Regions from separate parts of the Streptomyces sp. NPDC048255 genome, predicted to be linked through region 1. Evidence: riboswitches for the same ligand, from Rfam matches in the RefSeq annotation. Region 1 holds a riboswitch; each other region holds the start of a gene.
The links. A riboswitch is a leader RNA that binds a small molecule or an ion and turns the genes downstream of it on or off. The one in region 1 is predicted to bind cobalamin.
Positions count from the first base shown of each region.

Region 2: it holds a riboswitch for cobalamin, as region 1 does, so the genes downstream of both, AB0D94_RS15765 (ribonucleoside-diphosphate reductase subunit alpha) here and AB0D94_RS01780 (CbtB-domain containing protein) in region 1, are expected to answer to the same signal.
Region 3: it holds a riboswitch for cobalamin, as region 1 does, so the genes downstream of both, metE (5-methyltetrahydropteroyltriglutamate--homocysteine S-methyltransferase) here and AB0D94_RS01780 (CbtB-domain containing protein) in region 1, are expected to answer to the same signal.

Region 1 covers NZ_JBEZMA010000001.1:376,068-379,332, forward strand. The annotation lists gene AB0D94_RS01765 (hypothetical protein) at 61-384, opposite strand; gene AB0D94_RS01770 (hypothetical protein) at 575-820, opposite strand; gene AB0D94_RS01775 (CbtA family protein) at 842-1,627, opposite strand; gene AB0D94_RS01780 (CbtB-domain containing protein) at 1,656-1,868, opposite strand; cobalamin riboswitch at 1,907-2,048, opposite strand; gene AB0D94_RS01785 (histidine phosphatase family protein) at 2,060-2,497, shown strand; gene pucL (factor-independent urate hydroxylase) at 2,532-3,265, opposite strand, start outside.
Region 2 covers NZ_JBEZMA010000016.1:66,113-69,377, forward strand. The annotation lists gene AB0D94_RS15765 (ribonucleoside-diphosphate reductase subunit alpha) at 1-1,912, opposite strand, end outside; cobalamin riboswitch at 2,049-2,208, opposite strand; gene AB0D94_RS15770 (GNAT family N-acetyltransferase) at 2,225-2,728, opposite strand; gene AB0D94_RS15775 (Uma2 family endonuclease) at 2,807-3,265, shown strand, end outside.
Region 3 covers NZ_JBEZMA010000010.1:73,160-76,424, reverse strand. The annotation lists gene aceB (malate synthase A) at 1-252, shown strand, start outside; gene AB0D94_RS11500 (3-hydroxybutyryl-CoA dehydrogenase) at 249-1,133, shown strand; cobalamin riboswitch at 1,331-1,484, shown strand; gene metE (5-methyltetrahydropteroyltriglutamate--homocysteine S-methyltransferase) at 1,677-3,265, shown strand, end outside.

The DNA of each region.
Region 1 (3,265 bases):
TGCTCGGGGGGTGTGGGGGTACGCGCTGCGAGTGCCTGACCGGTGGTCGGGCCGGACCCGTCAGCAGCGCAGGACCACACTGCGCACCGCCCGCCGGGACAGCGCCGGTTCGGCCGGCCCGGACGCCGGGCGGCAGGGCGGACCGGCCGCATGTTTCACGTGAAACACCGGCAGCGGCCTGCGCTGTACGCCCGGCAGCCCGCGCGCGGGGGGCCGTACGGCGGCCCGTGCTTCGGGATCGGCGGCCGGATCGGACTGTCCCTCGGTGGGTTCCGCGGGCGCTGAGGAGCTCGTACGGGGCTCGGCGGCCGTCGCGCCCGCCGGGCCGGCGCCGAACACGCACAGCAGGACGACGCAGGCCACGGTCAGGGCCTGGGTCAGCACCCTCCATGCCCTCCGTGTCGTCCGCACGCGTCGTGTCCCGCTCATGCGAGGGGTGTGCCCCGACACGCCGGGACGTTCCCCGAAGTGCCCGCAGAAGGGTCCGACCGGGGGACGAAGACACCCCCGCACGGCAGACATCGCGTGGTGCGGGACGCGGGTACGCCCGCCGGCCGGGCGCCGTGACCGGGGCTCAGACCACCACGAGGGTCGCCGCCGCCGCGCCCATCAGCGCGGCGGCGAGGTGGATGGCCGGGTGTCCGTAGTCACCGAACCAGAGGTGGCGGGCCAGCCCTCCGAGAGCGGCGAGGGCGGTGATGAGGCCCAGCTGCGCGAGGAGGGTGACGGCGGTGAAAGGGGCCAGGAGCAGCAGGAGGGAGTTCAGCCAGAACGGGGCCGCGCCCGTCCAGCCCCGCCACCGCCAGATCGCCGTCGGCATGTGCTACCGGCCCCTTCATCGTCAACTTGTGGGCTGCACAGCCTCCTTGGGTGCGGAGGCGGGCACAAGGGCGCGTTCGGCTAGATAACCGAAGGCCAGGCCGAAAGTCGCCCACAGTGCGGTCTGGATGGCCAGGGAGGCGAGGCGGAAGTCCCAGATCAGCGCGGCCGGGAAGCCCGCCGGGACCTCGTTGACCCCGGGGAGCAGGGCGTAGGAGATGCCGACCGCGGCCACGAAGCCCACGCCGGCGACGGTGCTCGCGTTCCAGTTGCCCAGGCGCGGCGCGAGGCGCCGTCCCAGGATGAGGGCGCCCGCGGCCAGCAGTGCGCTCAGGGCGATCATCAGGAGGTAGAGGGTGGTCCGCCGGGCGGCCGTCTCGGGGTCTCCGACGGCCGGCGGGTTGGCCGGGTACTTGAGGAACGGCACCAGGGTCACGGCGACGAACAGGCCCCCGGTGACCAGCGCGGCCGTGGCCCGCGGGCCGAAGCGGCCGATGCGGCCCAGGGCGTAGCAGTAGACGAGCGCGCCGATGCCGCCGAGCGCGACCCCGTAGAGCAGGACGCCGGTGCCGAGGCCGGCGGTGGCCTGGAGGGCCCGGCTGACCGGGGCCTCCTCGCCGTGGCCGTGGTCGTGGCCGGCCGCGGCCTCCTCGATGGCGATCGCCGCGTCCACCTTGGACTCTCCGAGGAGGTACGCGACGAGGAAGGCGACCAGGCCGGCCAGCAGCCCGGCCAGCATGCCCCGCACGAGCAGGGTGCGGGGGGAGACGGTACGTGGGGAGGTGGTGCTCGGAGCGGAGGAAGTCATGCTGCGGTTCCCTTGCACGAGTGGGGGATCAGTGGCAGGGGAAGCCGAGCAGGTGGCGGCCGTCGTGCAGCCATTCGTGGACGGTCTCGCCCTCGAAGAGCGCGGTGGCGCCCTGCTCCACGCCGACGAAGTACAGCAGGACGAGGGTGAGGACGGAGACGAAGACCGCCCAGGGAGCAAGCGCGGAGAGCGAGAGGGGTGCGACGGCGACAGGCGTCGTGGGCACGGCGGAGTGGGCCATGACAGGTACCTCCAGAGGGAACACGCGTCCCGGTCAGTGGTGCTCGCGACGACGGTGGCGGGTCTGACTTGCCTCCCCCTTCCGGGAGGGTTCACAGTGGCGCGACCGTGCCGGATTCTCACCGGTGCTTCCGCCGTACCGTCGTCATTCAGTTGTGTCACCCGCGACCGTACCGAGCTTACGCTCCCTTTATGAAGCCCTCTTCGGTACGAATTCACCTCGTCACCCCGGAGTTCGACGCCGCCATGCGGCGCCACCGCTTCGGGGCCGGCGGGCCCTACGCCCTGGACACCGGGCAGTGGGCGGGGCGGACCCTGGACGAGGTGGCCGCCGAGGATCCGGCCGCGGTGCACCGCTGGCTGACGGATCCCGCGTACGCCCCGCCCGGCGGGGAGTCCGTCGAGGCGCTCGTCGCCCGTGCCGGGAGCTGGCTGGACGGTCTGGAGCCCGGCACCCACCGGGTCACCGCCGAGCAGGCCTTCGTCCGGGCGGCCGTGGTGCACGCGCTGGAACTGCCGCCGCAGACGTTCTGGCGGCTGGACGCACGACCCCGCACGCTCACTGAACTCAGCGGGCGGGCGGGGCGGTGGAACCTCCGGCTGGGGAACGAGGTCCCCGCGGAGGGTTAGACGAGGAGGCGGGCGACGGAGCGCGCGCGGAGGCTCAGGCCACGATCCAGTCGGAGGTGGCGATCACCGGCTGCACGCCGTCGCGGTGGATGGTGCCCTCGATCAGGCCGTACATCCGGTCCGCCGCGAAGTACACCTCGTTGTCGTTCTTGAGGCCGAAGGGCTCCAGGTCGACGAGGAAGTGGTGCTTGTTGGGGAGGTTGAGGCGCACCTCGTTGACCTTGGGGCAGTTGTCGAGCACCCGCTCGGCCATCTGGTTCAGGGTCTGCTGGAGCGAGTACGAGTACGTCTCCGCGAAGGCTTCCAGCATGTGCTTGCGGACCTTCCGGTACGACCCGTCCCAGTCGTACGCGGCGTCGTCGGCCGCCAGTGCCGAATGGGCCCAGCGCGCGGTCACCTTGGTCGCCAGGATGCGGTCGTACGCCTCCTGGAGGGTCGTGTACTTGTCCTTGATGTAGCCGTGGAACTCGGAGTTGGTCGAGTTCATCACCGTCAGGTCCTTCAGGCCCGAGATGACCTGGAGCCCGGTGGTCTCGCTGTAGGTGATCTGCGCGGTGCGCACCTCCTGGCCCTTGCGGACGAAGGAGTGCTGCTCCTTGCGCGTCGGGACCGGGATGCGGTCCCACACGTACTCCTCGATGCGGATCTGCGCCTCGCGGATCGGCTGCTGGGAGGAGACGAAGTGCTTGGCGAGCAGGATGCCGAAGGCCTCGGGGGACTCGATGCCGTGTTCCTTGCCGAAGGCGTACACCGTGTTCTTGGTGGTGT
Region 2 (3,265 bases), on a different contig from region 1:
CGCGCTTGAAGAGGTTGGAGACCTGCGGCTCGATGCACTCGTACACGCCCGCGATCGAGGCGATCGTCGCCGTCGGGGCGATGGCCAGCAGCAGGGAGTTGCGCATGCCGGTCTTCGCGACCCGGGCGCGCAGCGCGTCCCAGCGCTCCGGCCAGTTCAGCTCGACGTCGTAGTGGTCCGGGTGCAGGACGCCGCGGGCGGTGCGGGTCTGCTCCCAGGCCGGGAGCGGGCCGCTGCGCTCGGCGAGGTCGCAGGAGGCCTCGTACGCGGCCAGCATGATGCGCTCGGAGAGCTTGGCGGACAGGGCCTTCGCCTCGGGGGAGTCGAAGGGCAGCTTCAGCTTGAAGAAGACGTCCTGGAGGCCCATCGCGCCCAGGCCCACCGGGCGCCAGCGGGCGTTGGAGCGGCCTGCCTGCTCGGTCGGGTAGAAGTTGATGTCCACCACGCGGTCGAGGAAGGTCACCGCGGTGCGGACGGTCTCGTCGATCCGCTCCCAGTCGATCCCGCCGTCGACCACGAACGCGCCGAGGTTGACCGAGCCGAGGTTGCAGACGGCCGTCTCGCCGTCGTTGGTGACCTCGATGATCTCGGTGCACAGGTTCGACGAGTGGACGACGGTGCCCGGCTCGGCGGTCTGGTTCGCCGTGCGGTTGGAGGCGTCCTTGAAGGTCATCCAGCCCTGGCCGGTCTGCGCGAGGGTGCGCATCATCCGGCCGTACAGGTCGCGGGCGGGCATGGTCTTGCGGGCCAGGCCGGCCGCCTCGGCCTTGCGGTAGGCGGCGTCGAACTCATCGCCCCACAGGTCGACGAGCTCGGGCACGTCGGCCGGGGAGAACAGCGACCAGTCGGCGTCGGCGTTCACGCGGCGCATGAACTCGTCCGGCACCCAGTGGGCGAGGTTCAGGTTGTGCGTACGGCGCTGGTCCTCACCGGTGTTGTCGCGCAGCTCCAGGAACTCCTCGATGTCCGCGTGCCAGGTCTCCAGGTAGACGGCGGCGGCACCCTTGCGGCGGCCGCCCTGGTTCACGGCGGCGACGGAGGCGTCGAGGGTCTTCAGGAACGGCACGATGCCGTTGGAGTGGCCGTTGGTGCCGCGGATCAGCGAACCGCGGGCGCGGATGCGGGAGTACGACAGGCCGATGCCGCCGGCGTGCTTGGAGAGGCGGGCGACCTGGTGGTAGCGGTCGTAGATCGAGTCGAGCTCGTCCAGCGGGGAGTCCAGCAGGTAGCAGGAGGACATCTGCGGGTGCCGGGTGCCGGAGTTGAAGAGCGTGGGGGAGGACGGCAGGTAGTCGAGGCGGCTCATCAGCCGGTACAGCGAGGCCACTTCCTCGACGGCCTGGACGCTCTCGTCCGCGGCGAGGCCGCAGGCCACGCGCAGCATGAAGTACTGCGGGGTCTCGATGACCTGACGGGTGATGGGGTGGCGCAGCAGGTAGCGGCTGTGCAGGGTGCGCAGGCCGAAGAAGCCGAAGCGGTCGTCGGCGCCCTCGGCGAGGGTGTGCTCGACCAGCGCGTCCAGGCGGGGGGCGTGGGTCTTCACGAACTCGGCCGTGCGGTCGGCGATGAGCCCCTCGCGGTGGCCGACGGCGACGGAGGCGGAGAAGGACGTGGAGCCCTGGCCCGCGGCCTCGTCACGGACGGCCAGCGTCAGCAGCCGGGCGGCGAGCCGGGAGTAGGCCGGGTCCTCGGAGATCAGACCGGCGGCGGCCTCGGTGGCGAGCCCGCGCAGCTCGGCATCGTCGGCGGCGGAGCTGCGGCCGCGCAGCGCGGAGGCCGCGACCCGGCCGGGGTCGGTGTCGGGGAGGTCCGCCGTCAGCTCGGTGAGGGTACGCAGCAGCGTGGCCCCCGGGCCCTCGGTGTTGTCGCCAGAAATGGACTCGGCGCGCGGTGCGGAAGGCGCGATGGTCACGGCGGGAGCTCTCCCTCGCTCGGCCGGCCGTCGGCGGGGCGCGAGCGGGCGCATGCGGGCGTGGCAGAAACGCGTACACCGCATGGCGTCCACCAGCCCAACCGCGAGGCCCGGACGTGTCGGCACCCGGTTCGGTCGAGCCGGGCGCGCTGTCGGCAGGTCCTCGGACTTGCATGTGCACCAATGGGTGTACTTCATACCGTTGCGGGACAGTTCCGGATTCGCACCGGATTCCCCTGCGGCGACAGCAGGCATGAGCATACATGTGGGGGCGGACCGTTGCGGTAGCCCCCACATCTTGTGTCGGCGTGGCTACAGGCTGAGGCGGTAGGTGAGCAGTGTCAGGCCCGGGACGGGTGCCCAGTCCCGCTCGGGAGTCCGTACGAATCCCAGCCGCTCGTACAGCCGCCGGGCGCTGATCATGCCGCTCTGGGTGGAGAGCACCAGGTGCGTGACGCCCTCCAGCTCCCCCGCGCGGGCCACGCAGGCGCGCACCAGCGCCTCGCCCGCGCCGCGCCCGCGCGCCGCGCGGGAGACGGCCAGCATCCGGAACTCGGCCTCGCCGGGCCCGGCGATGTCGGCCAGCGGGCTCCCGGGCGGGGCGAAGGTCACACCGCCGAGCACGCGTTCCCCGTCCTCCTCGTCGACGGCGACGAGCACCTCCCCGTCGGCGGCGCGGGCGGCGACATCGCGCAGCACGTCCGCGTAGAACGCCTCGTCGGCCCCGAGGAGCCCGTCGCCCAGGTAGGCCCGCGCGGTGATCTCGCCCAGCTGTTCGTACTCGGTGGGCAGTGCGGCCCTGATGACGATGTCCATGCGGTCGAGTGTGCAGGACGGCTGTCGGTGCCCGGCGCTATCGTCGGAGGCAGCACCGTCGAGGAAGGCGAGCGAGGCGTGACCGTGATGACCGACCGGCCCCACATGACCATCGAAGAGTTCGAGCACCTGGCCCGCATAGCGGCCCGCGAGGGGGAAGGGCTGCGACTGGAATTCATCGGTGGGGTGCTGAGGAGCAAGGCCATGCCAGACGGGGACCACGGGCGGATCATTCTGTGGCTGACGCGGATCTGCATGCAGCACCACCCGGAGTTCTGGCTGCACCCAGGGCAGGGGATCAAGGCGGAAGGGTACCGGGAGGGCCGCGCCATTCCGGACGGGGTTCTGGCGCACGAGGACGCGTTCGTGGGGCAGGGCGACTGGGTGGACCCGAGCCCGATCCTGATGGCCGTCGAGGTGACGTCGTGGGACTCCGACACCGAGCGGCGCGACCGGATCGAGAAGCCGCGCGCTTATGCGCAGACCGGTATCCCCGTGTACCTGCTCATCGACCGGCTCAAGTGCCAGGTTCTCGTT
Region 3 (3,265 bases), on a different contig from region 1:
GCCACCGCCGAGATCGCCCGCGTGCAGATCTGGCAGTGGCTGCGCCACGGCCACGTGGACCGGCCCACCGTCACCGCACTCCTCGACGCCGAATGCGCCGCCCTGGCGGCCGGGGACCCGGGCGCCCTGGTCACCGAGGCCCGGGAGGTCTTCACGGACACCGCGCTGGCCGCCCAACTGCCCGCCTTCTTCACCCCCGAGGCCTACACGCGCCACCTCGTCCGCCGCGCCGCCGTGCGGGTGAACGCGTGAGCGCCCCCGCGCGGCCGGCCCGCATCCAGCGCGTCGGGGTCGTCGGCGGCGGCCAGATGGGCGCGGGCATCGCAGAGGTCTGCGCCCGCGCCGGACTCGACACGGTCGTCGCCGAGGCGGACGCCACCGCCGCCCGGGCCGCCCGGGAGCGGGTCGCGGTCTCCCTGGAACGCGCCGTCCAGCGGGGCAAGCTCGACCGGCTCTCCGCCGAGGACGCGCTGACGCGGCTCGTCTTCACCGGCGACCTGGAGGACCTCGCCGACCGGCAGCTGGTCATCGAGGCCGTCACCGAGGACCCCGAGGCGAAGACCGAGGTCTTCACCCGCCTCGACAAGACCGTGGAGGATCCGGAGGCGATCCTCGCCACCAACACCTCCGCCATCCCGGTCATGCGGCTCGCCATGGCCACCGGCCGCGCCGACCGGGTGGTGGGCCTGCACTTCTTCAACCCGGTCCCCGTCCTGCCGCTGGTGGAGGTCGTCTCCTCCCTGCACACCTCCGCGGACACGCTCGCCGCCGTCGAAGCCTTCGCCCGTGACGCCCTGGGCAAGACCACGGTCCGCTCCCAGGACCGGGCCGGCTTCGTCGTCAACGCGCTGCTGGTGCCCTACCTCCTCTCGGCCATCCGCATGGCCGAATCGGGATTCGCCGGCCCGGCCGACGTCGACGCCGGGATGGAACTGGGCTGCGCCCACCCGATGGGTCCGCTCAAACTCGCCGACCTGATCGGCCTGGACACCGTCGCGGCGATCGCCGAATCGCTGTACGAGGAGTTCAAGGAACCTCTGTACGCCCCGCCCCCGCTGCTCCAGCGGATGGTGCAGGCAGGGCTGCTGGGCCGCAAGAGCGGCCGCGGGTTCCACACGTACGGCCGGGGCTGAGGGGCCCGGCACGTCTCCGGGCGGAGGGTGCGCCGGAGACGCGGCACGGCGTGGGTGCGGCGAGTGGTGTCGCCGCACCCACGCCGCGTCTCATTTCACCGTCCGATATGTGGACCGCGGTGTTCATTCCCCGGCGGGCCGACCTAGTGTGGCCCACGCAGCTGGTTCGCCCCCGTCCGCCAGGCGGGAAGCGTCGCAAGAGGGAACCCGGTGGGAATCCGGGACTGCCCCGCAGCGGTGAGCGGGAACGACCGCCGTCATACGCACTGGGACCGGAACCGGTCCTGGGAAGCGACGGCCAGTAGGAGCCCGCCGGGAGACCGGCAGGCGCGCCCGCGAGTCCGAAGACCTGCCCGTTGCCCGCGCGCGAACGAACGCGCGCGGTTTCCCGGTGACCTCGTGGGCGGGTCGGCGTGCACCTCGGGCGGATCTCCGTCGCGCAGTCCTTACCGCGCGACCCCGGAGGTCGGCCCGTTCCGGCACCCCTTCGCACCCTCGGCCCGTCACCGGGTCCATGGAGACACGCTCGCGAAGGAGAGTTCCGTGACCACCGAGTCCGCAGCCGCGGCAGTACAGGCCACTGTGTACGGCTACCCCCGCCAGGGACAGAACCGCGAACTGAAGAAGGCCGTCGAGGGCTACTGGAAGGGCCGCGTCACCGCCGAAGCCCTCCAGGACACCGCCCGCGACCTGCGCCGCGCCAACTGGAAGCAGCTCGCCGACGCCGGCCTCCACGAACTGCCCACCGGGGACTTCTCGTACTACGACCACGTCCTGGACACCACCGTCATGGTCGGCGCGATTCCCGCCCGGCACCGCGCCGCCGTCGAAACGGACGCCCTGGACGGCTACTTCGCGATGGCACGCGGCACCCAGGACGTCGCGCCGCTGGAGATGACCAAGTGGTTCGACACGAACTACCACTACCTCGTCCCCGAACTGGGCCCCGACACCGCCTTCACGGCCGACTCCGCCCGGCAGGTCGCCGAACTGAAGGAAGCCCTCGCCCTCGGCCACACACCCCGCCCCGTCCTGGTCGGACCGGTCACCTACCTGCTGCTCGCCAAGCCCGCCCCCGGCGTCGCCGAGGACTTCGTCCCGCTGACCCTGCTCGACCGGCTGCTGCCCGTCTACGCACAGGTGCTCGCCGAGCTGCGCGCCGCCGGCGCCGACTGGGTCCAGCTCGACGAGCCCGCCCTCGTACAGGACCGCACCCCGGCCGAACTGGGCGCCGCCGCCCGGGCCTACCGCGACCTCGGCGGCCTCACCGACCGGCCCAGGCTGCTGGTCGCCTCCTACTTCGACCGGCTCGGCGAGGCCTTGCCCGTCCTGGCGAAGGCACCCGTGGAAGGCCTCGCCCTCGACTTCACCGACGCCGCGGCCGCCAACCTCCGCGACCTCGCGGCGGTCGGCGGACTGCCGGGCAAGCGCCTGGTCGCGGGCGTGGTCAACGGCCGCAACATCTGGATCAACGACCACCAGAAGTCCCTGACCACCCTCGGCACCCTCCTCGGCCTCGCCGACCGCGTCGACGTCGCCGCCTCCTGCTCCCTCCTGCACGTCCCGCTGGACGCCACCGCCGAACGGGACATCGACCCGCAGATCCGCCGCTGGCTCGCCTTCGCCCGCCAGAAGACCACCGAGATCACCACCCTGGCCCGCGGCCTGGCCCAGGGCACCGGGGCGATCGCCGCCGAACTCGCCGCCAACCAGGCGGACCTCGCCTCCCGCGCCACCTCCCCGATCACCCACGACCCGGCCGTACGGGCCCGCACCGCCGCGATCACCGAGGCCGACGGCCGCCGCTCCCGGCCCTACACCGAGCGTTCCGCCGCCCAGCGCGCCCACCTGCGCCTGCCGCTGCTGCCCACCACCACCATCGGCTCCTTCCCGCAGACGGACGAACTGCGGGTGGCCCGTGCAGACCTACGCGCAGGCCGCATCGACACCGCCGGGTACGAGGAGCGCATCAAGACCGAGATCCGCGAGGTCATCGCCTTCCAGGAGCAGACCGGTGTCGACGTCCTCGTGCACGGCGAGCCCGAACGCAACGACATGGTCCAGTACTTCGCCGAACAGCTCACCGGCTACCTCGCCACCCAGCACGGCTGGGTCCAGTCCTACGGCACCCG